DNA from 4 places in the Streptomyces botrytidirepellens genome. Region 4 is predicted to be linked to each of the others. Evidence: riboswitches for the same ligand, from Rfam matches in the RefSeq annotation. Region 4 holds a riboswitch; each other region holds the start of a gene.
What was found. Region 4 has a riboswitch for cobalamin ahead of cobN (cobaltochelatase subunit CobN). Riboswitches for the same ligand answer to the same signal wherever they lie in the genome.

Region 1: linked by a shared signal. The riboswitch ahead of metE (5-methyltetrahydropteroyltriglutamate--homocysteine S-methyltransferase) and the one ahead of cobN (cobaltochelatase subunit CobN) in region 4 are both predicted to bind cobalamin.
Region 2: linked by a shared signal. The riboswitch ahead of nicT (Nickel transporter NicT) and the one ahead of cobN (cobaltochelatase subunit CobN) in region 4 are both predicted to bind cobalamin.
Region 3: linked by a shared signal. The riboswitch ahead of EEJ42_RS46790 (ribonucleoside-diphosphate reductase subunit alpha) and the one ahead of cobN (cobaltochelatase subunit CobN) in region 4 are both predicted to bind cobalamin.

The regions. Positions count from the first base shown of each region.
Region 1 is NZ_RIBZ01000028.1:16,340-24,147, forward strand. It holds gene EEJ42_RS01635 (membrane-associated oxidoreductase) at 1-1,337, shown strand, start outside; gene EEJ42_RS01640 (CASTOR/POLLUX-related putative ion channel) at 1,371-3,236, opposite strand; gene EEJ42_RS01645 (MarR family winged helix-turn-helix transcriptional regulator) at 3,351-3,854, opposite strand; cobalamin riboswitch at 3,967-4,196, shown strand; gene metE (5-methyltetrahydropteroyltriglutamate--homocysteine S-methyltransferase) at 4,360-6,672, shown strand; gene EEJ42_RS01655 (RDD family protein) at 6,925-7,512, opposite strand.
Region 2 is NZ_RIBZ01000883.1:34,626-42,433, forward strand. It holds gene EEJ42_RS49450 (aconitate hydratase) at 1-1,890, opposite strand, end outside; gene nicT (Nickel transporter NicT) at 2,025-3,125, opposite strand; cobalamin riboswitch at 3,154-3,354, opposite strand; gene EEJ42_RS49460 (EamA family transporter) at 3,424-4,362, opposite strand; gene EEJ42_RS49465 (LysR family transcriptional regulator) at 4,431-5,285, shown strand; gene EEJ42_RS51585 (DUF6131 family protein) at 5,303-5,458, opposite strand; gene EEJ42_RS49470 (carboxylesterase/lipase family protein) at 5,609-7,159, shown strand; gene EEJ42_RS49475 (MarR family winged helix-turn-helix transcriptional regulator) at 7,164-7,658, opposite strand; gene EEJ42_RS49480 (low molecular weight protein-tyrosine-phosphatase) at 7,753-7,808, shown strand, end outside.
Region 3 is NZ_RIBZ01000867.1:3,101-10,908, forward strand. It holds gene def (peptide deformylase) at 1-167, shown strand, start outside; gene EEJ42_RS46770 (hypothetical protein) at 180-494, opposite strand; gene EEJ42_RS46775 (hypothetical protein) at 491-1,726, opposite strand; gene EEJ42_RS53600 (hypothetical protein) at 1,723-2,148, opposite strand; gene EEJ42_RS46785 (ribonucleotide-diphosphate reductase subunit beta) at 2,291-3,322, opposite strand; gene EEJ42_RS46790 (ribonucleoside-diphosphate reductase subunit alpha) at 3,340-5,748, opposite strand; cobalamin riboswitch at 5,876-5,998, opposite strand; gene EEJ42_RS46795 (FGGY-family carbohydrate kinase) at 6,113-7,582, opposite strand; gene EEJ42_RS46800 (histidine phosphatase family protein) at 7,697-7,808, shown strand, end outside.
Region 4 is NZ_RIBZ01000875.1:17,509-25,316, forward strand. It holds gene cobN (cobaltochelatase subunit CobN) at 1-2,983, opposite strand, end outside; cobalamin riboswitch at 3,017-3,166, opposite strand; gene cobG (precorrin-3B synthase) at 3,225-4,625, shown strand; gene EEJ42_RS47890 (precorrin-8X methylmutase) at 4,634-5,275, shown strand; gene EEJ42_RS47895 (precorrin-2 C(20)-methyltransferase) at 5,272-6,816, shown strand; gene EEJ42_RS47900 (cobalt-precorrin-6A reductase) at 6,829-7,590, opposite strand; gene EEJ42_RS47905 (cobalt-precorrin-5B (C(1))-methyltransferase) at 7,626-7,808, shown strand, end outside.

The sequences.
Region 1 (7,808 bases), on a different contig from region 4:
TACGAGCCGAGGTGCTGCGCGCGCTGCTGCTCGGCGGGCCCACGCGTGACGGCGAGGTGGCGGGCCTGAAGCTGATCGGCGCGCGCATCACCGGGGAGCTGCGCCTGAAGTACGGGGTGGTCGAGCACGCCGTACGGCTGCGGTCCTGCCACTTCGAGCGGACCCCGCAGCTGTACGGGGCGCGGCTGCACGTCCTGGTGCTCAGCGACTCCACCCTTCCCGAGCTCACGGCCGGGGCCCTGCACACCGAGGGTGTCCTGCGGATGAGCAGGTGTCGTACGACGGGCCCGGTGCGGCTCGCGGGGGCGCAGATCACCGGAGGGCTCTTCCTCGACGGGGCGCGCCTGGGCACTCCGGACACCCGCTGCGAACAGCCGTTGCTCCAGCTCAACCACGCGGTCATCGGAGCCGACGTCCAGGCCGCGGACCTCGTCGCCCACGGAACGATACGGCTCAACGAGGCCACCGTCACCGGCCAGGTGAACCTCGACGACAGCGAACTCCACGCCCCCGGCGGCACCGCCCTGCACGCCGAGAACCTGTCCGTCGGCAACGATCTGCGCGCCATGCGGCTGCGCGCCCGCGGACGCGTCAACCTCAGCGGGGCCCGGGTGCCCCGCCACCTCAACCTCACCTACGCCCGGCTGTCCCACCCCGGTGACCAGGCCCTGCGCGCCAGCAGCTGCGTCATCGGTGAGCTGTGGCTACGCGAGGCCGCCCCCATCGAGGGCGATGTGAACCTGCGCCGCTCCCAGATCGACCTGCTGCACATCCGCCCCGAGGTCTGGCCCGATCGCGTCAGGATCGACGGCCTCAGCTACCGCAGCCTCGCCCCGCACCTCCCCGCCGAGGATCGGCTGCCGCTCCTGGAACGTGAGAAGGAGGGCTATCTCCCCGCCTCCTACGAGCAGTTGACCACCGTGTACCGCGCCGCGGGCGACGAGGCCGCCGCCCGCACCGTCCAGCTCGCCAAGCTCCGCCGCCACCGCCGTACCCTCCCGCGCTACGCCCGCGCCTGGGGCCACCTCCAGGACGTCACCGTCGGCTACGGCTTCCGCCCGCTGCGCGCCGCGGGCTGGCTCTTCGCGCTGCTCCTCACCGGCACCCTGGCCTTCGCGCTCCACCACCCGCGGCCGCTGAAATCCGGCGAGGCCCCCGACTTCAACCCGGTCTTCTACACCCTCGACCTGCTCCTCCCCATCATCGGCTTCGGGCAGGAGGCCGCGTTCGCCCCGCGCGGCGGGTACCAGTGGCTCTCGTACCTGCTGATCGTCACCGGCTGGATCCTGGCCACCACCACCGCGGCGGGCGTCAGCCGCTCCCTGAGCCGCCAGTAGGAGCCGGGCCCGCAGACCGGGTCCGCAGAAGCGTTACTCCTCGGCCAGGACGACGATCGCGTCGCCCTCGTCCAGGACCAGCGGCGCGGCCTTGTCGGGGTTGAGGCGGACGCCGTAGGTGGGCGGTACGTCGGCGTGGCGTGCCAGCCGGTAGCCGAGGGCCGTCTCGCCGCGCCGCCGTGCGGCCTCGATGACCGTCGCGAAGTTGGCCTCGGCCCCGGGCACCAGGTAGTTGGTGGCCGGTTTGAGGTAGATCTCCGAGCCCTCCGGGTCGAAGAGGTCGATGAACACCGTGTACAACTCGCGGTTCTCGGTCAGCTGGGTCAGCAGCAGGCTGATCACCTTGGTGCTGACGATGAAGTCGTCGGCCTTGGTGACCTGGGCGATCTCCCGGTTGCTGTCGTCGTTCATCTCCGTGACGATCGAGTACGGGTCACCGAGCCGCACCTCGATGTCGCGCAGGTGCAGCAGCGTCACCAGCGTCCGGTCGTCGGAGCGCCGGGGGTCGATGGTGTCGTCGGACAGCACCACGATGTGCTGGTAGCGGCCGAGGTCGAGGGCCTCCAGGGACGACCTGCGGGTCGGCTCGCACCGCTTGTGGCCCACCGTCAGGTTCTTCAGTCCCTCCGGCACCCCCTTCCGCGGCCGCCGCGGTGCCGCGATGTCCACGGCCGAGCCGGGTTCGACGAAGCTGTCCAGCAGCGTGATGAGCTTCGACGCCCGGGAGTTCCAGCCGATCACCAGGGTGCGGTCCGGCACCGGCGGCCGCCCGGGCGCGGTGGTGATCGCCGACGGGACGATCTCGGGCCGGGCCTCGGCGGGCCGTATCAGCAGATCGTCCTCGGCCATCACCAGCAGCTGGTCGTCGTCGCGGACGACGGTGTCCATCGGCGGGTTGAGCAGCACCTCACCGTCGCTGCGGCGCAGCCCGGCGGCCATGCCCTGCGCGTAGTGGGCCAGGGTGTCCGCGTACGTCCCACCCGCCAGCACGGGCTGCTCGTGGAAGTAGAACTCGTTGCCTTCGAAGCTGAGCAGTTCGTTGAAGACGCTGGACAGCCCCGACTGCCGGTGCGCCTGGGCGATGAGCCGTACGGCGATGTCGTCGGCGTCGATGATCAGTGCGTTCGTACCGGCGGCGAGGCGGGCGGCGGGCAGGTTGTCCGAACTCTCCACGGCCGCCACGACGTTCGGCCGCGCGCCCTTCCACTTCCGGCTGTTGAGCAGCAGGAGCACCTTGATGACGTCCGTGTCGGTGTCGTCCCCGACCGGCGGCAACACCATGATCGACTTGGCGGTGTCGGGGCTCACCAGCTCCAGGTCGCGCCGCTCCAGCGGACTTCCGGAGCGGCAGATCACGCGGGTGCGGCCGGTCGCGGGGATCCGGTCGCGGATCTGGTCCTCCATGTCGACCTTGTCGTGGTCGGCGAGGATCACCACACAGGAGCGGCGGGCGCTCTGGTTGGCCTCCACCAGCTCGGCGATCACCGTGAACACCTGGTCCGACCAGCCCAGCACGATCGTGTGGCCGCGCTCGATCAGCCGCGACCGGCCCTTGCGGAGCATTTGGATCCGGTTCTCCAGGCCCGTGGTGAGGACACCGATGAGCGCGCTGACGATGAAGATGCCGCCGATCGTGACCGTGAGCATCAGCACCAGGAACAGCGGGCGGCCGGTGTCCCCGCCCATGGTGCCCGGATCGAGCGTGCGCAGCAGGCTCATCCACACCACGCCCGTCCAGCCGCCGCTCTTCCGGGTGTCCTCGTGGGAGAGGGCGACCACCAGCGTGGAGACCACGGCGATCAACGCGAGGGAGGCGAGGCCGAGCCAGCCGATCAGGGCGGGCGTCCCCCGGTCCATCGTGCCGTCGAACCAGTACCGCAGCCGGTCCCGCAGCCTCATCGCACGTCCCCTGTCCCCCCGGCCACCCACCGGTCTCACGGTCTCCCAGAGCAGTTGATCATTCTCGCAGGGTTACGGGGGTGCGGCTGCCGGGCGCCGGGGTCGCCCACGCGCTCACCAGGCGGCGTGGGCCTGCGGGCTCCCGGTCTCGACGGTCGGTTCGCCGCCCGCCTCGGCGAACGCCTGGAGCGCCTCGATCAGATGGCGGCGCTGTCCGGCGGGCATGACGTCCACGATGCGCGCGATCTCCTGGCGGCGCCGCTCGGTGACCTCGGCCACGATCCGCCGACCGGCCCGAGTGAGCGAGATCATGCTGGTACGCCGGTCCTCGGCGGAGACGCCGCGCGCGACCACGCCCGTCGTGACCAGGCGGTCGATCATGCGCATCGCGGTCGACGGCTGGACGCCCAGCTCCCCGGCCAGCCCGGACAGGCTCAGCGGACCTCCGGCGTCCAGGACGACCAGCATCCGGAACTGCGGCAGTGTCAGGGACTCCTCCACCGCTGCCAGCGACCGGGCGGAGACGGCGACGAGCAGCCGGGACGCGGTCAGCACGGCAGTGACCATCGCCTCGGCGTCGGACTCGGGGACTCCGGCCTCGGGGGCCGCGGAGGCCATTCCGGCCTCGGAGGCTGTGGAAACCACATCGGATGCTAAGGAACGGCGCGCCATACGCCCTTTCTACCCCCTGCCCCTGTGGAGGGGGTGCCCCGATCCGGCACCACCGCCTAGGCTGGGCCCCGCAGCTGGTTCGCCCTGCCCGCCAGGCAGGCGCGTCGTAAGAGGGAACCCGGTGGAAATCCGGGACTGCCCCGCAGCGGTGAGCGGGAACGACCGCCGTCATACGCACTGGGTCCGGGAGACGGGCCCGGGAAGCGACGGCCAGTAGGTGCCTCGACGTGCACGACGTCACGAGGTGTGCCCGCGAGTCCGAAGACCTGCCCGTTGCCCGTGCGCGACCGATCGCGCGCGGAGATCCCGGTGACCTCGAGGGCGGGTCGGCGTACCAAGCAGGCGGACGCGCGCGTATCGGACGCGCGGTCGATCCGCCCGGTTCGTCACTCCTTCGCGCCCCCGAATCCGGCCGGGATCCCCAAGGGACACGCTCGCGAAGGAGAGCTACGTGACAGCGACATCCGCGGCCGCCGCGGCGGCACGGGCCACCGTGTACGGCTACCCCCGTCAGGGGCACCACCGCGAACTGAAGAAGGCCGTCGAGGGCTACTGGAAGGGCCGGGTCGGCGCCGGCGCCCTTCGGGAGACCGCCGCGATGCTGCGCGCGGCGAACTGGCGGCAGCTGGCCGACGCCGGTATCGACGAGGTGCCGACCGGCGACTTCTCGTTCTACGACCATGTGCTGGACACCAGCGTCATGGTCGGTGCCGTACCGGACCGCCACCGCGCCGCCGTCGAAGCCGACGCGCTGGACGGCTACTTCGCCATGGCGCGCGGCACCCAGGAGGCCGCGCCGCTGGAGATGACCAAGTGGTTCGACACCAACTACCACTACCTGGTGCCCGAACTCGGCCCCGACACCGTCTTCGCCGCCAACTCGGCGAAGCAGGTCGCCGAGCTGTCAGAAGCGGTCGCACTCGGTCACACCGCCCGGCCGGTGCTGGTCGGCCCCGTCACCTACCTCCTGCTCGCCAAGCCCGCACCCGGCGTCGCGCCGGACTTCGAGCCGCTCACCCTGCTGGACCGGCTGCTGCCCGTGTACGCGGAGGTGCTGGCCGATCTGCGGGCGGCCGGCGCCGCATGGGTCCAGCTGGACGAACCCGTGCTCGTCCAGGACCGCACCGCCGCCGAACTGAACGCCGCCGCCCGCGCGTACCGCGAACTGGGCGCCCTCACCGACCGCCCCCGGCTGCTGGTCGCGTCGTACTTCGACCGCCTCGGCGAGTCCCTGTCCGTCCTGGCCAAGGCCCCCGTGGACGGGCTGGCACTCGACTTCACCGGGCCCGCCGCCCCCAACCTCGACGACCTCGCCGCCGTCGGCGGACTGCCCGGCAAGCGCCTGGTCGCGGGCGTCGTGGACGGCCGCAACGTGTGGATCAACGACCTCGCCGCCTCCCTGTCCAGGCTCGGCACCCTGCTCGGCTTCGCCGACCGGGTCGACGTCTCGGCGTCCTGCTCCCTCCTCCACGTCCCCCTCGACACGGCAGCCGAACGCGACATCGACCCCCAGATCGCCCGCTGGCTGGCCTTCGCCCGTCAGAAGGCCACCGAGGTCGCGACCCTCGCCCGCGGCATCGCCCAGGGCACCGGCACCATCGCCGCACAACTCGCCGCCAACCGCGCCGACCTGGCCTCCCGGTCCACCTCCACGCTCACCCGCGACCCGGCCGTACGCGCCCGAGCCGAGGCCGTCACCGACGCCGACACCCGCCGCCCCGAGCCGTATGCCGAGCGCGCCCCCGCCCAGCGTGCCCGGCTGCGGCTGCCCGCGTTGCCGACGACCACCATCGGCTCGTTCCCGCAGACCAGCGAGCTGCGCACCGCCCGCGCCGACCTGCGCGCCGGACGCATCGACACCGCCGGATACGAGCAGCGCATCGCGGCCGAGATCCAGGACGTGATCTCCTTCCAGGAGAAGACGGGCATCGACGTCCTGGTGCACGGCGAGCCCGAACGCAACGACATGGTCCAGTACTTCGCCGAACAGCTCACCGGCTACCTCGCCACCCGGCACGGCTGGGTGCAGTCCTACGGCACCCGCTACGTCCGCCCGCCGATCCTGGCCGGCGACATCTCCCGGCCCGAGCCGATGACGGTGCGCTGGACGACGTACGCCCAGTCCCTCACCGACCGCCCGGTCAAGGGCATGCTCACCGGCCCCGTCACCATGCTGGCCTGGTCCTTCGTCCGCGACGACCAGCCCCTCGCCGACACCGCACGCCACGTCGCCCTCGCCCTGCGCGACGAGGTGTCCGACCTGGAGGCCGCGGGCACTGCGGTCATCCAGGTCGACGAACCCGCCCTGCGCGAAACCCTGCCCCTGCGCACCGCCGACCGCCCGTCCTACCTGGCCTGGGCCACCGAGGCGTTCCGCCTCACCACCGGCGGCGTGCGCGCGGACACCCAGATCCACACCCACATGTGCTACGCCGAGTTCGGGGACATCCTCCCGGCCATCGACGACCTCGACGCCGACGTCATCAGCCTGGAAGCCGCCCGCTCCCACATGCAGGTCGCCACCGAACTCGCCGACGCCCACTACCCCCGCGAGGTCGGCCCCGGCGTCTACGACATCCACTCCCCCCGCGTCCCCGGCCCCGCCGAAACCGCCACCCTCCTCCGCACGGCCCTCGCCGCCATCCCCGCCGACCGCCTCTGGGCCAACCCCGACTGCGGCCTGAAGACCCGCGCCTGGCCCGAGGTCCGCGCCTCCCTGGACCACCTGGTCGCAGCGGCCCAGGAGGTCCGCTCCACGCTCTGAACCGTTATTGCAAATTACTTGCAATAACTTCTGCCCTGCATCAAGCTGAAGATGTACGGGGTCGGCCCGACCACCCTTCGAGACCCGCGCCTGGGTCGGTCCGGGCACGTCCTTCCCGATAGGTGATCGCCTTCTCACACGGCACCCGCCGGACGTTGGCCGACCCCGTTCAGCTGTGCCGACAACATCGTCGGTGCTGAGCATTGCCGCCCCGGACGCGGATGATCGCTAACGACGGCCCAGGGAAAGGCGTCAGGGGCCCGTCCGGCCGCCCCACCGGACCGTCCCGCCGATCCGGGCGAGCGCGGCACGGACGTGCGCGCCAACGACCGTCACACCGGCCAGCCGGTCGGCCAGCGACCTCCGGGAGCCCATCAGCGCCAGCCCCGCATTGAAGGCGAAGAACGATATGGCGACGACCCAGCACAACACCGAGAGGACGACCTCGCCCTCGGCCAGCAGGTAGCAGGCCAGCGCATACCAGCCGACATCGACCAGCGTGGTGACCGCGGCGCGCACCGCAACCCGGCTCCGCCCAGGCCGCCCCGCGCCACCGCGCCGTACGACGCACAGGGCCGTCAACGCCTGCCCCGGCGTGCGGCTCATCACGGCCAGCGAGAGGAAGTGGTAGACGAAGGTGAACACGACCAGCGCGGCGAAGGCTTGCTGGATGTCACTCACCGCAGACCGCCAAAGCGACCGTCCGACGTCCTGACCCGCCTCCGCCAGATCGCCCTTCGAGGTGATGACCTCCCAAGCGCTCGTCCCAGCAAGGCTCGTGGCGTCGGTCACCTCGGAACTGATTCGATGGAAGGTGAACCAGCCGAGCAGCACGGCCACTGCCACGACGACGGCGAAATCCAGCGCCCAAGCACACAACCGACGCGCCCGCGGGGGACTGGTCGGCACCGTCCCCGCCTCGGACATCCCGGGTGTCGGCACCGCTCGTCGAAACATCAGTCCCCCCACAAGTGTGATGTCGCGGTTTCCACAGTGTAGGACAGTCACAGACGGCCACGAGGGGCAAGCACAACGAGTCAGGCCCGGTGCTGATTTCTCAGCACCGGGCCTGACCTCTGTTCCTTCAGTCGGGGTGGCGGGATTTGAACCCACGACCTCTTCGTCCCGAACTACGG
Region 2 (7,808 bases), on a different contig from region 4:
GTCCCGCGTGACGTTGCGCACCCGGAGCGTCGGGTCGTCCGTCCTGGCGAGGGCCTCGTGCAGACCGGGCAGGCGCAGCCGGTCGTCGGTCTCGATGCGCTCGTAGTCGCCGGGGTCGTCGAATTCGAGGGCGAGGACGCCGAAGTTGGCGAGGTTCTGCCAGTGGATGCGGGCGTACGACTTGGCGATGACCGCCCGTAGTCCGAGGTAGCGCGGGGTGATGGCGGCGTGTTCGCGGGACGAGCCCTGGCCGTAGTTCGCCCCGGCCACGATGAGGTGTCCGGTGTCGTCCCGGGCCGACGCGGCGCGCCGGGGGTAGTCGGGGTCCAGCCGGGTCAGGGTGAACTCGGCCAGCTTCGGGATGTTGGACCGGTACGGCAGGGCCTTCGCCCCGGCCGGGGAGATCTCGTCGGTCGAGACGTCGTCACCGGCCTTGAGGAGGACCGGGCCTTCCAGGGTGTCCGGCAGCGGATCGAGATCGGGCAGCGCGGAGATGTTGGGGCCGCGCCGCAGCTGGACGCGGCGGGCCTCGTCCGGCGGCAGCGGCGGCTCCAGCATGGCGACGTTGACCGACGCCGGTGCGGGGGCGTCCGGGGTGGGCGGGACCGCCGACAGGCGGTCGGCCCAGTCGCGCGGGTCCGTGATGACGCCGGTCAGCGCGGAGGCCGTGGCGGTCTCCGGTGAACACAGCCACACCGCGTCGTCCTCGGTGCCGGAGCGGCCGGGGAAGTTGCGCGGGAACGTACGCAGCGAATTGCGCCCCGCGGCGGGGGCCTGGCCCATGCCGATGCAGCCGAGACAGCCCGACTGGTGGATGCGGCCACCGGCGGCGATCAGGTCGAACGTGGCACCGGAGCGCGTCAGGTCCTGGAGGATCTCGCGGGACGTCGGGTTGATGTCGAAGCTCACCTCGGGCGCCGTCTGCCGCCCCGCCACCATGGCCGCCGGTACGGCGAAGTCGCGGAACCCGGGGTTGGCGGAGGAGCCGAGGACCGCCTGCCCGATGGGCTCCCCGGCGGCCTCCCGGACCGGCACGACGTTTCCCGGGGAGGTGGGCCGTGCGATCAGCGGCTCCAGGGACGACAGGTCGATCTCCTCGTCGAGGTCGTAACGGACGTCCTCGTCCGCGACGATCTCCACGAAGTCCTCGCCCCGCCCCACCCCCGCCAGGAAGTCGCGCACCGCGCCGTCGGAGGGGAAGACGGTGGTGGTGGCGCCGAGTTCCGCCCCCATGTTCGCGATGACGTGCCGGTCCATGGCGGTGAGGGAGGCCAGGCCGGGCCCGTGGTACTCCAGTACGCGGTGGACGCCGCCCTGCACCCCGTGACGGCGCAGCATCTCCAGGATCACGTCCTTGGCGCTGACCCACGGCGGCAGTTCCCCGGTCAGCCGGATGCCCCAGATCGCCGGCATGGTCAGGTGGAGCGGCCGTCCGGCCATGGCGAGAGCCACTTCCAGGCCGCCGGTGCCGATCGCCAGCATGCCCAGGGAGCCGCCCGCGCAGGTGTGCGAGTCGGATCCGGCGAGCGTTCTGCCGGGGGCGCCGAAGTGCTGCATGTGCGTCGGGTGGGAGACACCGTTGCCGGGTTTGGAGAACCACAGGCCGAAGCGGCGGGCGCCCGAACGCAGGAAGAGGTGGTCCTCGGCGTTGCGCTCGTCGGCCTGGAGGATGTTGTGGTCGACGTACTGGACGCTGACCTGCGTACGGACCCGGTCCAGCGCCAGCGCCTCCAGCTCCTGCATCACCAGGGTGCCGGTGGCGTCCTGGGTGAGCGTCTGGTCCACGCGCAGCGCGATCTCCTCCCCCGGCCGCATGCTGCCGGACACGAGGTGGTCGCCGATCAGCCGCTGCGTCACGGTGCCGTGTGCGTGGCCATGGGGCAGACCCATAGCGGTACCGCCTTCCCGGTGCGGCGCTGCCGGACGGTCCGGGCGCCACCATGCGGGTTCCCGTTCCGCGGCCGCCATGCAGGGCCCGCCCCGGCACAGTCACCCGGACGGGCGTCCCGGCCCCGGGCCCGGCGTCAGCCGCCGTCCGCGTCCGCGGCCGCCGGGGCGGTGCGGACGGCCCAGCGCTGTTCGACCTTGGCGATCCGCCAGTAGGCCAGCGCCGCGGCCCACACCACGACGAACAGGCCGACGATGATGAACCCGACGTTGTCCAGGTTCAGGCCGGAGATCCAGCCGGTGACGGCGTCCCGCAGGGCGAGCTTGTCGTGGAGCACGCCGACCAGCTCGATGGTGCCGATGAGGAAGGCCACCGCGATCGACAGACCGGTGATGGCCAGGTTGTAGAACACCTTGCGGACGGGGTTGGAGAACGCCCACTGGTAGGCGAAGTTCATGAAGGTGCCGTCGAGGGTGTCGAACAGGCTCATCCCGGCGGCGAACAGCAGCGGCAGACACAGGACGGCGTACCAGGGCAGTCCCGCGGCGGCGCCGCTCCCGGCCATCACCATCAGCGTGACCTCGGTGGCGGTGTCGAAGCCGAGCCCGAAGAGGAAGCCGAGCGGGTACATCTGGCCGGGCCGGGTGATGGACTTCGTGAAGCGGCCCAGGACGCGGTTCATGAAGCCGCGCGAGTCCAGGTGCGCCTCCAGCTCCGACTCGTCGAACTGCCCGGCGCGCATCGCCCGGAACACCCGCAGGATGCCCAGCAGGGCGACCAGGTTGAGCGCGGCGATGAGGTAGAGGAAGGTCCCCGACACGGTGGTGCCGATGACCCCGAGGACCTGGTGGGTGCCGGAGTTCTCGTTCACCAGGGTGCCCGCCAGCCGCGTACCGCCGGCGACCAGCGCGGCCAGCAGCACCACGACGCTGGAGTGGCCGAGCGCGAACCAGAAGCCCACCGACACCGGCCGCTTGCCGTCGGCCATCAGCTTGCGGGTGGTGTTGTCGATCGCGGCGATGTGGTCGGCGTCGAAGGCGTGCCGCATGCCCAGGGTGTACGCGGTGATCCCGAGGCCGACGCCGAACGTCTTGGCGCCGACCTCGTAGTGGTGCGGGGTGACCACCAGGAAGAGCAGACCGAAGGCGACGGCGTGCAGGGCGACGATCACCGCCAGCAGCCCGGCGGTCCGGACGGTGTCCTCGCGCCGCCATGCGAATGCGGTGGGCAGGGTCATGCGGTCACGCTCCAGCACCTCGTGGATCACTTCGTGAGATGCCGCGGCCGGTCTCCTGGCTGACGGGTCGACGCGACCGCCCCTGCCTTCCCGGCCGCGCGAGGCGGCCAGTGGCTCCGCGGCCCGGTCCTGCGGCCGCGGAACGGGACGAGAACTCCCCGATTCACAGTGGCGAGGGCCGCTCCGGTTTCCCACCGGCTTCCCGAACACCACGGCGCGGCAACTGTAGGCGGCACCCCGCAAAACCGGCAAGTGGCGCACTTTCAGCAACGGTCAGGCGCGTGCGGTTCGGCAACGGTCACGCGCGCGAGGTGAGGATGCTGAGCGCGTTGGCCGCGACGATGGCGCCGATGCTCGCCCACTCGGTCCACCCCAGGCCCTGGCCGAGCAGGACCCATCCGACGACGGCGGCGAGGACCGGGTTGACGCTCATGAAGAGCCCGAAGGTCTGAGCGGGTACGCGGCGCAGCGTGAACAGGTCGGCGAGGTAGGGCACGGCGGAGGACAGGACACCGGCCGCGATGGCGTATCCGGCCGCCCCCGGCGTCGGCGGGTGCTGCACGGCGATGGCGATGCCGACGGGCAGGAACAGCACGGCGGAGACCGCCGCGGCCGCAGCCGACCCCTGCGCCCCGGGGACGCGGCGGCCGACGGTGCGGTTGAGCAGGATGTACGACGCCCAGCAGGCGGCGGCCAGCAGCCCGAGGCCGAGGCCCAGGTAGTCGGTGGAGGGCTGAGGACGCATCAGGGTGACCACGCCCGCCAGCGCGACCAGCGCGCAGCACGCGTCCGTGCGGCGGTGGGAGGCGGACAGGGCGATGGTGAGCGGCCCGAGGAACTCCAGGGTCACCGCGAGCCCGAGGCCGATGCGGTCGATGGCGCTGTACAGGGACAGGTTCATGGCGCCGAAGACCAGGGCCAGCAGCAGCACCGGCCACCACTGCTGCTTGGTGAAGGACCGCAAGCGGGGGCGGCCGACGGCCAGCAGGACGATGGCCGCGACGTACTGGCGTACCGCGACGACACCGGAGGCTCCGAGCACGGGAAAGGCGAGGGAGCCGATCGCGGCGCCGGTCTGGTTGGACAGGCCGCTGCCGGCCATGATGAGCACACCGGCCAGCGGGTGCCCGGCCGGTTTCCGGCCCGGGGCGTCCGGCAGATCCGGACCGGCGCGGTGTGACGTGGCGGTCGGCTGGGCGGGAGCAGGAGCGGAAGCGGGAGCGTGGGCTGCGTCCATACCGCGATCGTGCGGTCGCGCGAGCGTTGCGCAAAATGCGTTGACCGCCACACCTATACGCTTGGGTTATGGATGTGGAGCTGCGACAGTTGCGCTGTCTCGTCGCGATCGTGGACGAGGGCACCTTCACCGATGCCGCGATCGCGCTCGGAGTCTCCCAGGCGGCCGTGTCCCGCACGGTGGCCTCGCTCGAACGCGCCCTCGGGGTGCGCCTGTTGCGGCGTACCTCCCGGACGGTGACCCCGACCGGCACCGGGCTGCGGGTGGTGGCGCAGGCCCGGCGGGTGCTGGGCGAGGTGGACCATCTGGTGCGGGAGGCCACGTCGGGTCACACACGGCTGCGGATCGGCTACGCGTGGTCGGCGCTGGGCAGCCACACCCCCACCTTCCAGCGCCGCTGGGCCGCCGCCCATCCGGAGACCGATCTGCACCTCGTCCGCGTCAACGCCACCACCGCCGGTCTGGCGGAAGGGGCCTGCGACCTGGCCGTGCTGCGCAGGCCGCTGGAGGACCAGCGTTTCGACTCCGCCATCGTGGGGCTGGAGCGGCGGCTGTGCGCGATGGCGGCGGACGACCCCCTGGCCCGGCGCCGCTCCATCCGGCTCGCCGACATCAGCGACCGCACGCTGCTGGTCGACCGGCGGACCGGCACCACCACCCCCGAGCTCTGGCCACCCGGCTCCCGCCCGGACACCGAGGAGACGCACGACGTCGACGACTGGCTCAACCTGATCTCCACGGGCCGCTGCGTGGGGATGACGGCGGAGTCGACCGCGCACCAGTATCCGCGGCCCGGCATCGTGTACCGGCCGGTGCGCGACGCCGAGCCGATCGCGGTGCGGCTGGGCTGGTGGCGGGACGATCCGCACCCCGCGGGGCAGGCGGTGATCGAGCTGATCACCGCCCTGTACCGCACGGGGTGACCCCCCGGTCTGCGCCTTTAGTAGAAGTGTCGCCGTCCGGCGACCGCGTGACCGGCGGCGCCCATGGCCCACAGGACCGCCCCGATGACGAGAAGGACGATGCCGATCGTCCACAGAACGGCGATGCCGGTCAGCAGACCGATGATGAGGAGAATGACCCCGAGGACAATCATGGTGTCCTCCGATCTCTCGAGAGTGCTCCACTTCCACTATCTGCCTCTTCCGCCTGCCACGCCAACACGTCGCACCCCGCCGGGGCTATCCGTGCGCGGCTCGGGCATCGTGGCTCCGACGTGTTCACCAGGAACCGCGAGGAGTCATCGATGACGACAGCCGAGTCCAGCGAGTCGGCAACCGGGACCGCCGAGCCCGTGGTGCGCGCCGCCGCCGGTGCGGTGCGCGGCCGCCGGGAGGGCGGTCTGGCCGTGTTCCGCGGCATCCCGTTCGCCGAGCCGCCGGTGGGGGACGCGCGGTTTCAGGCGCCGCGCCCCGTGCGCTCCTGGGAGGGGACGCGGGACGCGTACGTTTTCGGGCCGCCGCCCCCGCAGGAGTCGGGGTTCATGGGCCGCGCCGGGGTCCTGGAGGCGCCGACGGGCGACGACTGGCTGACGGTCAACGTGTGGACGCCCGAGCCGGACCCGGCCGCCCGCCGCCCCGTCATGGTGTGGATCTACGGCGGCGCCTACAAGCTCGGCCACTCCGGCAGCCCCGGCTACGACGCCCGGCGCATCGCCCGTGACGGCGACGTCGTCGTGGTCACCCTCAACTACCGGGTCGGCATCGAGGGCTTCGCCCAGATCGACGGGGCGCCCGCCAACCGCGGTCTGCTCGACCAGGTCGCGGCCCTGGAATGGGTGCGGGAGAACATCGCGGCGTTCGGCGGCGACCCCGGCCGGGTCACCGTGTTCGGGGAGTCGGCCGGAGCCGGATCGGTCGCCTCGCTGCTGGCCATGCCGAGCGCGGCGGGACTGTTCCGGCGCGCCATCGCGCAGAGCGTGCCGGGCACGTACTTCTCCGGCGAGCTGGCCCGGGACATCGCGGGCGCGCTCGCCGCCGAGGTGGGCCTGCGGCCGACGGCCGCCGATCTGTCCACGGTGGATCCGCGGCAACTGCCCTCGGCGGGCGAGGCGCTGGGCCCCGCCATGCGGCGGTACGAGGAGCGGTGGGGGGAGGTGGTGCACACGCTGACCCCCTTCGCGCCCGTCGTGGACGGCGAGGTGCTGCCGACCACCCCGTGGCAGGCGCTGGCGGCGGGCTCGGCCCGCGACGTGGAGCTGATCTCCGGGCACAACCGGGACGAGTACCGGCTGTTCCTGGCCCTCGGCGGGCAGCTCGGACTGGCGGGCGAGAAGGAAGCGGCGGCGGCGCTGCGCGCGTTCGGGCCGGGCCCGGACGGCGAACGCGCCTATCGCGCCGCCTTCCCCGAAGCCTCCCCCGCCGACCTCCACGAGCGGGTCCAGTCCGACTGGCTGTTCCACATGCCCTCGCTGCGGCTGGCCGAGGCCCAGGTGGCCGGGGGCGGCCGGGCGCACGTGTACGAGCTGACCTGGCCCGCCCCGGCGGGCGGCGGCGTCATGGGCGCCTGCCACGGCCTGGACATACCGCTGCTGTTCGGCACCTTCGACGCCGACCTCGGCCTGCTGCTGTTCGACGGCTCCGGTCCCTCACCGGAGGCCGAGGCGCTGTCGTCCCGCTTCCGTACGGCCTGGACCGCGTTCGCCACGACGGGCGACCCGGGCTGGCCCGCGTACGACCCCGACCGCCGCCTGACCCAGGTCTTCGACGCGGCGCCCGAGGTCACCGCCTACCCGGAGGAGACCTCCCGGCTCCTCTGGCAGGACCACACCTTCCCGGCCCTGCCGCTGCTCAGCTGACTGCTCACGTCACGCCTTCGGCGCGCCGGACGTTGGCGACCATCGTGCGCAGCACCTTCAGCGCGGCCGCGTACTCCTCGTCGCCGACCCCCTCGTGGACGACGGCGCGCAGTTCGGTGACCAGCGCGCGCAGCGTCACGCGAGCGGCTTCACCCGCGTCGGTGAGGTGCAGACGGTCGTCGGCGTCCGCCCGGAGCCAGCCACGGTGCAGCAGCTGGTCGACGACGCGCGGGATCTCGTACGGACCGTCCGCGAGGGGGGTCAGCCGGTCGGCCACCTCCTCGCGGCTCGGCGCGGCGGGCCAGGAGTGCACGCAGTTGAGCACCCAGTACTGCGGCTGGGTGACGTCGATCCTGGCCATCGCGTCGCGCAGATGCCGGGTGACGGTCGCGTGGGCCAGGCCGGTCCAGTAGCCGACCGGCTGGCTCGCCAGCATGTCCTCGGTGGCGGCAGGATCGGCCGGGGCCTGGTCGGTGAGGCCGTTGCTTAAGACAGTCATGATCGTGACGCTACCGTCCGGCGTCGGACGGGAACACGGCCCGCGTCCCACCCCGTCCCCCGGCGCCGGGGGATACGGCCCTACGCTGGTGGCCGTGCACATCTGCTTCGTCTGTAGCGGGAACATCTGCCGCTCACCGTCCGCCGCGCT
Region 3 (7,808 bases), on a different contig from region 4:
CGATCACCGTGCGCGGCACCGGCTACTTCGCCCGCTGCCTCCAGCACGAGACGGACCACCTCTACGGCTACCTCTACATCGACCGCCTCTCCAAGCGCGACCGCAAGGACGTCCTCCGGCAGATGGCCGAGGGCACCGCGCGCTACGAGACGGTGCCGAACGACTGACATCGGCGTGGGTCAGGGGCCGTTCGCCGCCTGGGGGTAGTACTGCGCGATGTACGTCCAGCGTGCTGCCCCCAGGACGATGAACACCGCGGGCGGCGCCAGCCACCACCGGCTGAGCGCCCCCTTCCTGACCGGAAGGGCCGCGAGCAGCAGGGTCACGACCCCCACGAGGACCACGGAGAACGACGCCGTCTCGATACCGGTGAGCGTGTTCTCGTCCCAGTCGCCTCCGGGCTCCGTCACCAGCGCCCAAAAGGCGAAGTAGACGTTGACGAGGTTCGCGAGGACCAGGACCGCCGCACCGGCCCACCGAAGAAAGCTGGTCACTCCAGGGCCCTCCGCGCGTCCTTCAGGTTGCCGTCGAAGGCCTTACCGTAGTTCTGCGCGCTGCCGTCCTGCCAGTACGGTCCTCCGTTGTAGCGGGCCCCCAGCTCCTGGCGCTGCTCCGGCGTCATCTGGTCGGCGGGTACGTCGGCGAAGTCGCTCTCGGCCTTCAGCATCGCGAGGTATTCGGAAGCGATGAAGATGTTCTGACCGGGGTCCTGTAGCGCCGCCTCGATCTGGTCGCGCTGGCTGCCGGTGAGGTTCTCGGGGCCGTAGCCGAGCACCTCCGCACCACGTCGCACCTGGATCGCGATGGGCCCGAAGGAGGTTTCGTCCTTGTCGCCGCCGAGCCGGTCGGGGAGGTTCTCCGGGGTGACGGGGAACCAGTCCTGCTCCGCTGTCTCCCGGACCGAGTCGGTGATGTCGTCCGCCGGCCCGGGCTGGCCGCCGACCTCCTGCCAGGCGATGCCCGCGACCAACTCCGGGGTCAGCCCCGAGTGCTTGGCGGCGGCGTTGATGATGTCCTTGTTCGCCGAGATCCACTCGGCCCGGCCCTCGTTCGACAGGGGCGGGATCCAGTAACTGCCGGTGGCCTCCGGAAGGTCCTGGAGCTTCATCCGGATGACCCAGAGAGCGGGGGAGACATCGTCCTTGCCCACCGGGGGAGCGAACTCTGCCTTGGGGCCGCTGCCCTCGAGCCGGGTGAGGGGGTCCTTGCGGGCCTCGCCCGCCTCCTTGCGCAGCGCCGGGATGCTGTCGAGCAGATCCTTGGCGTCGGCGAAGCTGCCACCGCGGAAATCGGGCAGAGCCTTGTATGCCTTCCTCAGCGTGGCGAGGCAGTCGTCGCGCGCGTCCTTCTCGACGGTCTTCGCGTTGCCGAAGTCCGAACTCGCCTGATCGTGGGCGCGGTTGGCGTCGTCCTTGATGTCGTCGATGTCCATGGTGAGTTCAGCGGCCCAGTCCAGGAAGCCGGTGGTGCCGCGCATGTCCTCCCACTGGCGCATCGGCTCGGCCTCCTGAGCCGTACGCGTGACGGCCTGGCCGACCTGTGCGATGAGATCCGCGAGGGTCTGCTCGGCGGCCTTGCCGTTGGCGTAGTGGGCCTTGGCGGTGTCCAGCGCCGCGGAGTAGTGCAGCAGCGCCTTGCGGGCCGCGTCGTAGCCCTCGGCGAGGTGCGCGATCATGTCACGGGCTTGACGCAGCCGGTCGTCGTAGGGCTCGCGGCTCTTGCTCACCCACTCCGTGCCGGTGGCGGCGCGTTTCGCGGCGGGTTCGATCTCGAGCAGCAGGTCACGTAGCCGGCGGAATTCATCGGAATTGCGCTCGACGAGCTTGGGATTGCAGTCTTCGAGGAACTCGACATCCTTGCGTCCGCGACGTCTCCGTCGAAGTCGACATAGCTGCCGCCGGTTTCCCGGAGGCGAGTGGAGAGCGCGGCGAGCAGCGTCGTCAGGTCCTGGTACTGGTCGTTCGCGAAGCGGGCGAACCGGTCTGCCTTGGCCGCCACGCCGGGATGGGCGCGCGGCGCTCGCGCCATGGTGCAGAGGTCGCCGTCAGGGCGCCCTTCATAGAGCAGCCCCGCCATCTCGATCAGCAGGTTCGAACTGCCGTTGATGGAAGTGTTGTCGATGGAGAAGCCGTCCCCCTTGTACCCCATGTGCCCCTCGGTGATTCAGCGTTATGTAAACCGAGCCAAACCAATGTTCCGTCGGTGACAGGGGATGTCAACGACGACACGGCCGCGCTCCGGGAAGAGCGCGGCCGTGTCGCGAGCGAAGGGGTGTATCACCCGGAGACGGTCAGAAGTCGTCGTCGAAGGAGACCGAGCCCTCGACCGCGACCTGGTAGGCCGAGGCGCGGCGTTCGAAGAAGTTGGTCAGCTCCTGGACGTCCTGGAGTTCCATGAAGGAGAACGGGTTCTCCGAGCCGAAGACCGCGGGGAAGCCGAGGCGCGCCAGGCGCTGGTCGGCGACGCACTCCAGGTAGGCGCGCATCGATTCGGTGTTCATGCCCGGCAGGCCGTCGCCGCAGAGGTCGTGGGCGAATTGGAGCTCCGCCTGGACGGCCTCCTTCAGCATGTCGGTGACCTGGCGCTCCAGGTCGTCGTCGAAGAGGTCGGGCTCCTCCTCGCGGACGGTGTCCACGACGGAGAAGGCGAACTCCATGTGCATGGACTCGTCGCGGAACACCCAGTTGGTGCCGGTCGCGAGGCCGTGCAGGAGGCCGCGCGAGCGGAACCAGTAGACGTAGGCGAAGGCGCCGTAGAAGAAGAGGCCCTCGATGCACGCCGCGAAGCAGATCAGGTTGAGCAGGAAGCGGCGGCGGTCGGCCTTGGACTCCAGGCGGTCGATCTTCTCCACCGAGTCCATCCAGCGGAAGCAGAATTCCGCCTTCTCCCGGATGGAGGGGATGTTCTCGACCGCCGCGAAGGACGCCGCCCGGTCGTCCGGGTCGGGCAGGTAGGTGTCCAGCAGGGTCAGGTAGAACTGGACGTGCACGGCCTCCTCGAAGAGCTGCCGCGACAGGTACAGCCGCGCCTCGGGGGAGTTGATGTGCTTGTAGAGCGTCAGCACCAGGTTGTTGGACACGATCGAGTCGCCGGTCGCGAAGAACGCCACCAGTCGGCTGATCATGTGCTGCTCACCGGGGGACAGCTTGGCGAGGTCGGCGACGTCCGAGTGGAGGTCGACCTCTTCCACGGTCCAGGTGTTCTTGATCGCGTCCCGGTAGCGGTCGTAGAACTGCGGGTACCGCATCGGCCGCAGGGTCAGCTCGAAGCCGGGGTCGAGCAGATTCTTGGCGTGATCCGTCGCGGTGTTCGCGGTGGTCATCTCGGATGCGGTGGGCATTACTGGCAGGCCTCGCAGGACTCGGGGTTTTCCAGGGAGCAGGCGACCGCGTCGGCCTCGGCGGGCGTCTGCTGGGCGGGGACGGGGGCGGGGACGGTGGCCGTGGCGGCGCCACCGCGGGCGCTCTGGGCGATCCGGGTCGCCGGGCGGGAGCGCAGGTAGTAGGTGGTCTTGATGCCGCGCTTCCAGGCGTACGCGTACATCGAGCTGAGCTTGCCGATGGTCGGCGCCGCCATGAAGAGGTTCAGCGACTGGCTCTGGTCGAGGTACGGGGTGCGGGCCGCCGCCATGTCGATCAGGGCGCGCTGCGGGATCTCCCACGCGGTGCGGTAGAGGTCGCGTACGTCCTGGGGAACCCAGGAGAGGTCCTGGACCGAGCCGTTGGCCTCGCGCAGCGCGTCACGGGTCTGGGTGTCCCACACGCCGAGCTTCTTCAGGTCGTTCACCAGGTAGTTGTTGACCTGGAGGAACTCACCGCTGAGCGTTTCGCGCTTGAAGAGGTTGGAGACCTGCGGCTCGATGCACTCGTACACGCCCGCGATGGAGGCGATGGTGGCGGTCGGCGCGATCGCCAGCAGCAGCGAGTTCCGCATGCCGGTGGTCGCCATTCGGGTGCGCAGCGCCTCCCAGCGCTCGGGCCAGGCGGCCTGCGCGCCGGTGTAGTGGTCCGGGTGGAGCACGCCGCGCGCGGTGCGGGTCTCGGCCCAGGCCGGGTGCGGGCCGTGGCGCTCGGCGAGGTCGCAGGACGCCTCGTACGCGGCGAGCATGATGCGCTCGGAGATCCGGGTGGAGAGCGCCTGCGCCTCGGGCGAGTCGAACGGCAGCCGCAGCCGGAAGAAGACGTCCTGGAGGCCCATCAGGCCGAGCCCCACCGGCCGCCAGCGGGAGTTGGACGCCCCGGCCTCTTCCGTGGGGTAGAAGTTGATGTCCACCACGCGGTCGAGGAAGGTCACGGCGGTGCGGACGGTGCGGTCCAGCCGCTCCCAGTCCATCTCACCGTCCTCACCCAGGTGCGCGGCCAGGTTGACCGAGCCGAGGTTGCAGACGGCGGTCTCGCCGTCGTCGGTGACCTCCAGGATCTCGGTGCACAGGTTGGAGGAGTGGACGACCCGGCCCGGCTCGGCGGTCTGGTTGGCGGTGCGGTTGGCGGCGTCCTTGAACGTCATCCAGCCGTTGCCGGTCTGCGCGAGGGTGCGCATCATCCGGGAGTACAGCTGGCGCGCCGGGACCTGCTTGAGCGCCCGGCCCTCGGCCTCGGCCTTGCGGTACGCGGCGTCGAACTCCTCGCCCCACAGGTCGACCAGTTCGGGCGCGTCCACGGGCGAGAACAGCGACCAGTCGCCGTCCGCCTCGACCCGGCGCATGAACTCGTCCGGGATCCAGTGCGCGATGTTGAGGTTGTGGGTGCGGCGGGCCTCTTCGCCCGTGTTGTCCCGCAGCTCCAGGAACTCCTCGATGTCCGCGTGCCAGGTCTCCAGGTAGACGCAGGCCGCGCCCTTGCGCCGGCCGCCCTGGTTGACGGCCGCCACCGAGGCGTCGAGCGTGCGCAGGAACGGCACGATGCCGTTGGAGTGCCCGTTGGTGCCGCGGATCAGCGAACCGCGGGCGCGGATGCGGGAGTACGACAGACCGATGCCGCCCGCGTGCTTCGACAAGCGCGCGACCTGGTGGTAGCGGTTGTAGATCGAGTCCAGCTCGTCCAGCGGCGAGTCCAGCAGATAGCAGGAGGACATCTGCGGGTGCCGGGTGCCGGAGTTGAACAGCGTGGGGGAGCTGGGCAGGTACGACAGCGTGCTGGTCATCCGGTACAGCTCGGCGACGTCGTCCAGCGCCCGCTCGGATCGGTCCTCGGCGAGCCCGCAGGCCACTCGCAGCAGGAAGTGCTGCGGGGTCTCGATCACCTGACGGGTGATGGGGTGGCGGAGCAGATAGCGGCTGTGCAGGGTGCGCAGCCCGAAGTAGCCGAAGCGGTCGTCGGCGCCGTCGGCCAGCGCCCGGTCGACCAGCGCGTCCAGCCGGGCGGCGTGGGCGGTCACGAACTCGGCGGTGGAGTCGGCGATCAGGCCCTCGCGGTGGCCCACGGCGACGGACGCGGAGAAGGAGTCCGCGCCCTGCCCGGCCGCCTCCTCGGCGATCGCGCGGGTCAGCAGCCGCGCGGCGAGCTTGGAGTACTCCGGCTCCTCGCCGATGAGTCCGGCCGCCGCCTCGGTCGCCAGGGAGCGCAACTCCGCCTCGTCCGAACCGGGATGGCGGCCGCGCAGGGCGGCGGCCGCGACCTTGCCGGGGTCGGTGGCGGGCAGATCGGCGGTGAGCCCGGTGAGGGTCCGCAACAAGGCGGTCCCGGGCGCGTCGGCCGCTGCCGGAGTCTCCGCTGCCTCTGAAACCGGGTCGGCGGGCGCGATGGTCACTGAAGTGTTCTCCCTCGCTCGGCTGGGGGCCTGCGAGGGCAGTGCGCGATGGCCGCTCACGGGCATGCCGATTCCGCTTTACGGCACACCACGCAGCGTCCATCGGCCCAACCCGCGAGGCCCGGACGTATGCAGACGGCCGTCGGCAGGTCATCGGACTCACGGGTACGCAAAAGCGCACACGTACACCGTTGCGGGACAGTTCCGGATTCGCGCCGGATTCCCCTGCGGCGACAGCGGAAACGAGCATACATCTTGTGTCGTGCTGCGCACGCGCCCCCAGATGTTGTGTCGTCAGCTGGGTGGATTCGTATGGATGTGCTAGTCGCGTCGGGCTTTGGCCGCGCCGGAATCCCAGGGAAAACTAGCTTCCCGGACCGCTCGTCCGCCATTCCTCCAGGGCACGGGCGAGGCGGTCGCGGTAGCCCGCGTAACCGTCCTCGTACGCGCCGCGAAGCTCGCTCCGCGGCTCGACCGTACGGGACGCGGAGCGCCACCGGGACGCGTCCACGGGGTCGCCGAGCGACCGCCACGCGACCGCGACCGCGCCCCGCGCGCCGACCTCCGGCTCGTCCGGAATGACCACCGGGCGGCCGATGACGTTCGCGAAAATCTCCGTCCAGGCGGCGGAACGCACCCCTCCGCCGCACAGCGCGAGCCGCCCCGAGAGCCCGGCGGCCTCCAGGCAGTGGCGGGCCGCGTAGGCGATGGCCTCGCACACGGCCCGTACGGTGTCCGCGCGGGTGGTGGCGAGGGTGAGACCGTCCAACCGCCCCTGGGCGGCGGGCTCCACGAACGGGGCGCGCTCCCCGGCGCCGGACAGGAAGGGCAGCGCGGTCACGCCGTTCGCGCCCGGCGGACTCCCGTCGAGCAGGGCGTCCAGCTCGGCGGTGGTCGTCCCTGTGAGATCGAGCACCCACTCCAGGGCGGCCGTGCCGACCATCGCGGGCATCGCGCGCAGCCAGCGCTCCGGGTCGGGGGTGCACAGCCACATTCCGGCCGGATCGGCCGAAGCGTCCACCGCCGCGCGGTCGGTGAGCACCTGGCAGGCCAGCGTGGTGCCGACGATGAGCAGCCCGTCGCCCACGTCCCGCACCCCGCTGCCGATGGCGCACGCCGGGAGGTCGTACGGACCGGAGACCACGGGCAGTCCGGGCGGCAGCCCGGTCAGTTGGGCCCCTTCGTCGTCCAGCGCGAGGACGGTGCCGGGCGCGGCGGGGCTCGGCAGCAGCCGGGCGTGGCCGGACAGTCCGCAGCGTTCCAGGGCGTCCGGCACATACGTACGGGTGGTGACGTCGAGGAACGGCAGCGACGCGTCGGAGGCGTCCACGGTGATGGCGCCGGTCAGCCGCTGGGCCACCGCGTCCACGCAGTAGCCCGCGACCGCCGCCCGCTCCAGCGACTCCGGCTCGTGCTCGGCCAGCCAGTGCAGCAGCGGGGCGTGGCAGCCCGGGAACAGCCCGGAGCCGGTGAGCGCGTAGAGGGCTTCGAGCGTGCCGTCGGCGCGCCAGCGGCCGATGGTCCCGCCGCCCCGGCCGTCCAGCCAGGAGATCGGCGGGCGCACCGCCCGGCCCGTCTCGTCGCGCAGCCACAGCCCGTCGCCCTGGCCGGTGAGCGCGAGCGCGGCGGGCGGGCCGGGGAGCGCCGCGGCCACCTCGCGCACCACCTCGGCGACGGTGCGCAGCACGTCCTCCAGGTCCTGTTCGACCCGGCCGCCGGGCAGGCGGTCCAGTCGGCTGGGGCGGGCCGCGGAGGCGCGCGCGACCCCGTCGCGGCCGAAGGCCACGGCCTTGGTGACGGAAGTGCCGACATCCACTCCGATGATCATGCGCATGCCCTGCTTCCCTCCGGAACCTCGGCGCTCCATCACATGAGCGATGCTAGATTTAACACCGGAGACGTGATCAGGCAATGGCTCAGGCCATGGTTGACGCAGGGGAGAACCCGGATGACCGCCCGACTGCTGCTCGTACGCCACGGGGAGACCGTGTGGCACGCGGAGAACCGGTACGCCGGAACCTCGGACATCGCGCTGACCGAGCGCGGCCACCGGCAGGCGC
Region 4 (7,808 bases):
CGGTGCGCCAGTCGCGGCTGTCGATGAGCTGGAGCAGCCCCGCGCCGTACGTGCCCGGCCGGGAGCCGAAGATGCGGGTGGTGGCGCGGCGCTCGTCGCCGTGCTCGGCGAGGTCGGCGCGGGTGTGGGCGCGCACGTAGTTGACGTCGTCGGCCTCGTCCAGGGACGCGGCGAGCCGTACGGCGTCGTCCAGCAGCCCGACGACGTGCGGGAAGGCGTCGCGGAAGAAGCCGCTGATGCGCAGCGTGACGTCGACGCGCGGGCGGCCCAGGTCGTCGGAGGGAACGGGTTCAAGTCCCGTTACTCGCCGCGAGGCGTCGTCCCACACCGGGCGGATGCCCATCAGCGCCAGCGCCTCGGCCACGTCGTCGCCGGAGGTGCGCATCGCGCTCGTCCCCCACAGCGACAGGCCGACCGACCGCGGGTACTGGCCGTCGTTGTCGGCGCGGTAGCGCTCCAGCAGCGAGTCGGCGAGCGCCTGGCCGGTCTCCCAGGCCAGTCGGCTGGGCACGGCCTTGGGGTCGACGGAGTAGAAGTTGCGGCCGGTCGGCAGGACGTTGACCAGGCCCCGCAGCGGCGATCCGGACGGCCCGGCCGGGACGAAGCCGCCGCTCAGGGCGTGGACGGCGTGGTCGATCTCGTCGGTCGTGGCGGCCAGGCGCGGCACGACCTCGCGGGCGGCGAACTCCAGGATCGCGGTGACGGCGGTCCGCTGGGCCTCGGGCAGCTCCAGGGCGGCCTTCTCGGCGGCCTCCGGGGCCCAGTCGGCGTCCTCCATCGCCTGGACGAGGGCGCGGGCGCGCTCCTCGGCCTCGTCCGCGCCGGTGCGGGTGGCGGCCGACTCGTCCAGGCCCAGCGCCTCGCGCAGCCCGGGGAGCGCCGACGTACCGCCCCAGATCTGGCGGGCGCGCAGGATGGCCAGGACGAGGTTGACGCGCTCGGGTCCGGTCGGCGCTCCGCCGAGGACGTGCAGACCGTCGCGGATCTGGGCGTCCTTGACCTCGCACAGCCAGCCGTCGACGTGCAGCAGGAAGTCGTCGAAGCCCTCGTCGTCGGGCCGCTCCTCCAGACCGAGGTCGTGGTCGAGCCGGGCGGCCTGGATCAGGGTCCAGATCTGGGCGCGGATGGCGGGGAGCTTGGCCGGGTCCATCGCGGAGATGGCGGCGTACTCGTCCAGCAGCTGTTCCAGCCGGGCGATGTCGCCGTACGAGTCGGCGCGCGCCATCGGCGGTACGAGGTGGTCGACCAGGGTGGCGTGGACGCGGCGTTTGGCCTGGGTGCCCTCGCCGGGGTCGTTGACCAGGAAGGGGTAGATGAGCGGCAGGTCGCCGAGCGCGGCGTCGGGGCCGCAGGCGGCGGACAGGCCCGCGTTCTTGCCGGGCAGCCACTCCAGGTTGCCGTGCTTGCCCAGGTGCACCATGGCGTCGGCGCCGAAGCCGCCGTCGGCCTCGGGGGTCGCCATCCAGCGGTAGGCGGCCAGGTAGTGGTGCGAGGGCGGCAGGTCGGGGTCGTGGTAGATGGCGATGGGGTTCTCGCCGAAGCCGCGCGGCGGCTGGATGACGACCAGGAGGTTGCCGTGGCGCAGCGCGGCGAGGACGATCTCGCCCTCGGGGTCGCGGCTGGTGTCCACGAACATCTCGCCGGGCGGCGGGCCCCAGTGCTCCTCGACCGCGTCGCGCAGCTCCTGCGGCAGCGTGGCGTACCAGCGGCGGTAGTCGGCGGCGGGGATGCGGACCGGGTTCTTGGCCAGCTGCTCCTCGGTGAGCCAGTCCTGGTCGTGGCCGCCCGCCTCGATGAGGGCGTAGATCAGGTCGTCGCCGACGCCGGAGGCCAGGCCCGGAAGCGCGCCCTCGCCCTCCTCGGGGCCGAAGTCGTACCCTTCGGCGCGCAGTCGGCGCAGCAGGGCGACGGCGCTGGCGGGGGTGTCGAGGCCGACCGCGTTGCCGATCCGGGAGTGCTTGGTGGGGTAGGCGGACAGGACGAGCGCGAGGCGCTTGTCGGCCGCCGGTATGTGCCGGAGCCGGGCGTGTCGTACCGCGATTCCGGCGACACGCGCGGCGCGCTCGGGGTCGGGGGCGTAGACCGGCAGGCCGTCCTCGTCGACCTCCTTGAAGGAGAACGGCACGGTGATCAGCCGTCCGTCGAACTCCGGGACGGCGACCTGGGTCGCGGCGTCCAGCGGCGACAGACCCTCGTCGTTCTCCTCCCACGCACTGCGCGGCGAGGTCAGGCACAGCGCCTGGAGCACGGGGACGTCGAGCGCGGCGAGCGCGCCCGCGTCCCACGCCTCGTCGTCGCCGCCCGCCGACGCCTCGGCGGGGCGGGTGCCGCCCGCGGCGAGGACGGTGGTGACGACGGCGTCGGCCGCGCCTAGGGCCTCGATCAGCTCGGGCTCGGGGGCCCGGAGGGAGGCGACGAACAGCGGCAGCGGGCGGCCTCCGGCGTCCTCGACGGCCTGGCACAGCGCCTCCACGAAGGCGGTGTTGCCGCTCATGTGGTGGGCGCGGTAGTAGAGCACGGCGATCGTCGGGCCGGTGACGTCCTCGCGCGCGGTGCGCTCCAGCGGCCCCCAGGTGGGGGCGGGGGCGGGCGGTTCGAAGCCATGGCCGGTGAGCAGCACGGTGTCGGACAGGAACCGGGCCAGCTGGTCCAGGTTGGCGGGCCCGCCGTGCGCGAGGTAGGCGTGCGCCTCGGCGGCGATCCCCACGGGGACCGTGGACGCCTCCATGAGCTGGGCGTCAGGGGCCTGTTCACCGGTCAGGACGACGACGGGCAGGTCGCCCGCGAGCAGGGTTTCGAGGCCCTCCTCCCAGGCGCGGACGCCACCGAGCAGCCGTACGACGACGAGTTCGACACCGTCGAGGAGCCCGGGCAGATCGTCGAGCGCGAGCCGCGCCGGGTTGGCGAGGCGGTACGGCACCGGGCCCGTGGCCGCACGGGCACTGAGCAGGTCGGTGTCGGAGGTCGACAGCAGCAGAATCATGGCTCAGCGCCTTCCTCGGGGTCCGCGCCCCGGGCGGGTTGGAAGACGGCGGGAGTTCCTGGCTCGCACGGCGGGCTGCCGTGCTCACAGTGGCGGGACCGCACCGGATTCGCACCGGTTTCCTCCCCTGACGCCGTCTTGTGCGTCCGGCGGGCCAGACGGCCCGCCGCAGAGCATAGTAGGCGTTGCTGACCTGGCACGGGACAGTGCGGGCCGACCGGACGTCGGTATGCTCGCCGCCATGTCCCTCCCCCCGACAACCATCCCACCTGCGGATGAAGCGCCCTCGCCGCGGGCGCGCGGACGCGATGACGCCTGCCCCGGCGCGCTGCGGCTGCACCCGGCGGACGACGGCTCCCTGGCCCGCGTCCGGATACCGGGCGGCCTGCTGACGGCCGGTCAGGCGCGGGCGCTGGCCGGGGCGAGCGAGGAGCTGGGCGACGGCTGGCTGGACCTCACCTCGCGGGGCAATCTCCAGGTCCGCGGCCTGGACGCGGCGTGCGGCGGCGAGCTGGCGGCCGCGCTCCGGGCCGCCGGGCTGCTCCCCTCCGACCGGTTCGACCGGGTGCGCAACATCGTGGCGTCCCCGCTGGGCGGCCTCGACGGCTCCGGATGCGGCGATGTCACCGCGTGGGCACGGGAGTTGGACACCGCGCTGTGCGCCGGGACATGGGAAGAGTTGTCCGGCTTGTCGGGTCGTTTCCTGTTCGCGGTGGACGACGGGCGGGGCGATGTCGCCGCACTCGGCGCGGATGTGACATTGATCGCAACGCGGGACGGCGGAGCGGTGCTGCGGGTGGGGTCCGGGGCTGGGGCCGACGGGACTGCGCTGGAGGTGCGGGGGCGGGACGCGCCGCGTGCCGCCGCGCTGGCCGCCGTGGAGTTCCTGGCCCGGGTCCGGGCGAGCGGTACGCGGGCATGGCGGGTGCGCGAACTGCCCGCGCAACACGCCGTGACCGCCGACGGCTTGGCGGCGCGACTCGCGGACGAAGGCATCGAAGCCGTACGTATCGGACGGAGAGGACCGGTCGGCGGGCCCGGCGCGCCGCCCGCGCCGGGCGTCGTGTCCGGGCCGGACGGGCGCCACGCCGTGTCGGTCCTCGTTCCCCTGGGCCGGGTCGGCGCGGCGCAGTGGCGGCTGCTCGCCGGGCTCGCCTCCCGGGGCGGGTCGGGTGAGCTGCGTGTGACACCCTGGCGCGGCGTGGTGCTCCCGGGGTTCACCGCGGACGGCGCGGCGGCCGCGGCGCGGGAGGCGGCCGACGCGGGGCTGGTGACCGATCCGGACTCCCCGTGGGTCGGGGTCGGCGCGTGCACGGGACGCCCGGGCTGCGCCAAGTCCCTGGCCGATGTGCGCGCCCACGCGACGCGCGCGGTGGCGGGCGCCCCCCGCTCCCCCGACACGCCGCAGGGTTCCCCCGGCGCGCCGCCGGTGTACTTCTCCGGCTGCGAGCGGCGCTGCGGCCACCCCGGCGGCCGCTGGGTGGACGCGCTGGCCACGTCCGATACGGACTACCGGCTCACCGTGCGCGACACGCGCGAGCCGGACGGCGCGACAAACGACGGCGCGAATGACGCCAGCGGGACAGACGTGGCAGCAGAGCAATTGGCCGACGCCGTGGCGACGGCCCGCGGAACGGCATGATCAACGACATGATCGAGGACACAGTGTTCGACTACGAGAAGGACGGGGCGGCCATCTACCGCGCCTCCTTTGCCACCATCCGCGCCGAGGCGGACCTGGGCGGCCTCCCCGCCGACGTCAGCCAGGTCGTGGTGCGGATGATCCACGCATGCGGCATGGTCGACCTGGTCAAGGACCTCGCGTACACGCCCGAGGTGGTGACGCGGGCCCGGGAGGCGCTGCGCGCCGGGGCGCCCGTGCTCTGCGACGCGCAGATGGTCGCCAGCGGCGTCACCCGCAAGCGGCTGCCCGCCGACAACGACGTGGTGTGCACGCTGTCCGACCCGGCCGTACCGGAGTTGGCGCGGCGCATGGGCACGACGCGCAGCGCCGCCGCGCTGGAGCTGTGGCGGGACCGGCTGGAGGGGTCGGTCGTGGCGGTCGGCAACGCGCCCACCGCGCTGTTCCGGCTCCTGGAGATGATCGAGCAGGGCGCGCCGCGGCCGGCCGCCGTCATCGGCGTACCGGTCGGGTTCATCGGCGCCGCCGAGTCCAAGGAGGCGCTGGCCGGGCATCCGGCGGCGCCCCACCATCTGGTGGTGCGCGGCCGACGCGGCGGCAGTGCCATCGCCGCGGCCGCGATCAACGCGATAGCGAGCGAGGAAGAGTGAGCGAGCAGCAGCGACAGGCGACGCCCGCGGCGAAGGGCCGGCTGTACGGCGTGGGCCTCGGCCCCGGTGACCCGTCCCTGATGACGGTACGGGCGGTGGAGGTCATCGCCGGGGCCGACGTGGTCGCGTACCACAGCGCCCGGCACGGCCGCAGCATCGCCCGCTCCATCGCCGAGCGGCATCTGCGGCCCGACCACATCGAGGAGCGGCTGGTCTACCCGGTCACCACGGAGGGCACCGACCATCCGGGCGGCTACCGGGGCGCGATGGAGGAGTTCTACACGGAGGCGGCGGCGCGGCTCGCCGCACACCTCGACGCGGGGCGCACGGTCGCGGTGCTGGCGGAGGGCGATCCGCTCTTCTACGGCTCGTACATGCACATGCACAAGCGGCTCGCCGACCGCTATGCCACCGAGGTGATCCCCGGCGTCACCTCGGTGAGCGCGGCCGCCGCCCGGCTGGGCGCGCCGCTGGTGGAGGGCGAGGAGGTGCTGACGGTCCTCCCGGGCACGCTGCCCGAGGAGGAGCTGACGGCGCGCCTCGCGACGACCGACGCGGCGGCGGTCATGAAGCTCGGCCGCACCTTCCCGACCGTTCGGCGCGCCCTGGAGCGTTCGGGGCGGCTCGCCGACGCGCGGTACGTGGAGCGCGCCACGATGAGCGCGGAGCGCACCGGGGCGCTGGACGAGGTCGACCCGTCGTCGGTGCCCTACTTCTCGGTGGCGGTGCTGCCGAGCCGTATCGACACACCGGGCGCCCCGGACGCCCCCGACGCCTCCGTGTCCGGGCGCCCGGGCGAGGTCGTGGTGGTGGGCCTCGGCCCGGCCGGTCCGCTGTGGCTCACCCCCGAGGCGCGCGGTGAACTGGCCGCCGCCGAGGACCTGGTCGGGTACACCACCTACCTGGACCGGGTCCCCGTACGCCCCGGGCAGCGGCGCCACCCCTCCGACAACAAGGTCGAGGCCGAGCGGGCCGAATTCGCCCTCGATCTCGCCCGGCGCGGTCGGCGTGTCGCCGTGGTCTCCTCGGGCGACCCCGGCGTGTTCGCCATGGCCACCGCCGTGCTGGAGGCCGCGTCCGAGGAGCCGTACCGCGACGTCCCGGTCCGGGTGCTGCCCGGCATGACCGCGGCCCACGCCGCGGCCGCCCGCGCGGGCGCGCCGCTCGGCCACGACTACGCCGTGGTCTCCCTGTCCGACCGGCTCAAGCCCTGGGAGGTCATCGCCGGACGGCTCCGCGCCGCGGCCGCCGCCGACCTGGTGCTCGCCCTCTACAACCCGGGCTCCCGCAGCCGGGTCTGGCAGGTCGGCAAGGCGCGCGAACTCCTCCTGGAGCACCGCGCGCCGGACACCCCGGTCGTCCTGGGCCGCGACATCGGCGGCCCCGAGGAGAGCGTCCGCATCATCCGCCTGGCCGACCTCGACCCGGCCGACGTGGACATGCGCACGATCCTCCTGGTCGGCTCCTCCCAGACGCGCACCGCGCGCCGCGGCGACGGCACCGAGATCGTCTGGACGCCACGCCGCTACCCCGAGGGGTGACGCTCCCCGGCGTCAGGGGCGTGCGGCCGTACGGAGCCAGGCGACGGCCTCGGCGGGGGTCCGGGCCACCGGAACACCCTCCGGGGCGGGCGGGCGCCGGACGACGATCACGGGGATCCCGGCGTCGCGGGCCGCGGCCAGTTTGGGTGCCGTGGCCCCGGCGCCGCTGTCCTTGGTGACCAGGACGTCGATGCGGTGGTCGCGCAGCAGGGCGGTTTCGCCTTCGAGGGTGAACGGGCCGCGGTCGAGGATCACCTCCATGCGGGGTGGAACCGGTGGCTGCGGGGCGTCGACCGAGCGCATCAGGAACCACGGGGCGGTGAGGTGGGCAAAGGCGGCCAGCCCCATGCGGCCCGTGGTGAGGAAGACCCGCTCCCCCAGCTCCGGCAGCAGCCGCGCGGCCTCCTCCAGCGAGGCCGCCGGGTGCCAGCGGTCGCCCGGGCCCGCCACCCAGCCGGGGCGGCGCAGGGCGAGCAGGGGAACATGGACGGCGGCGGCCGCACGGGCCGCGTTGTGACTGATCGTGTCGGCGAAAGGATGGGTGGCGTCGATGAGCGCGTCCACCTGGTGCTCGCGGAGCCAGCGGGCCATGCCCTCGGGGCCCCCGAACCCGCCGATCCGCACCTGCCCGGCGGGCAGTCGCGGTTCGGCGACCCGGCCCGCGAGGGAACTGGTGACGCGCAGGGCGGGATCGGCGTCCAGCTCCGCGGCGAGTCGGCGGGCCTCGGTGGTGCCGCCCAGGATGAGCACGTGGCGCGCCGGTGCGCTGTTCATCGGATGCCTTTCGTCGCCGGTGCGCCCGTCATCGTATGCGCGGCGGGTGGCCCGTGGCTGAGCCGGAGACCCGGGCGAGCGGGGGCCGCGGGGCGCAGCTGGAGCGCACCGGGCTGCGGCCCGGCTGGACCACCGGGGCGTGCGCGACGGCCGCGACGACGGCCGCGTACACCGCGCTGCTCAGCGGCGAGTTCCCCGATCCCGTGACCATCGCGCTG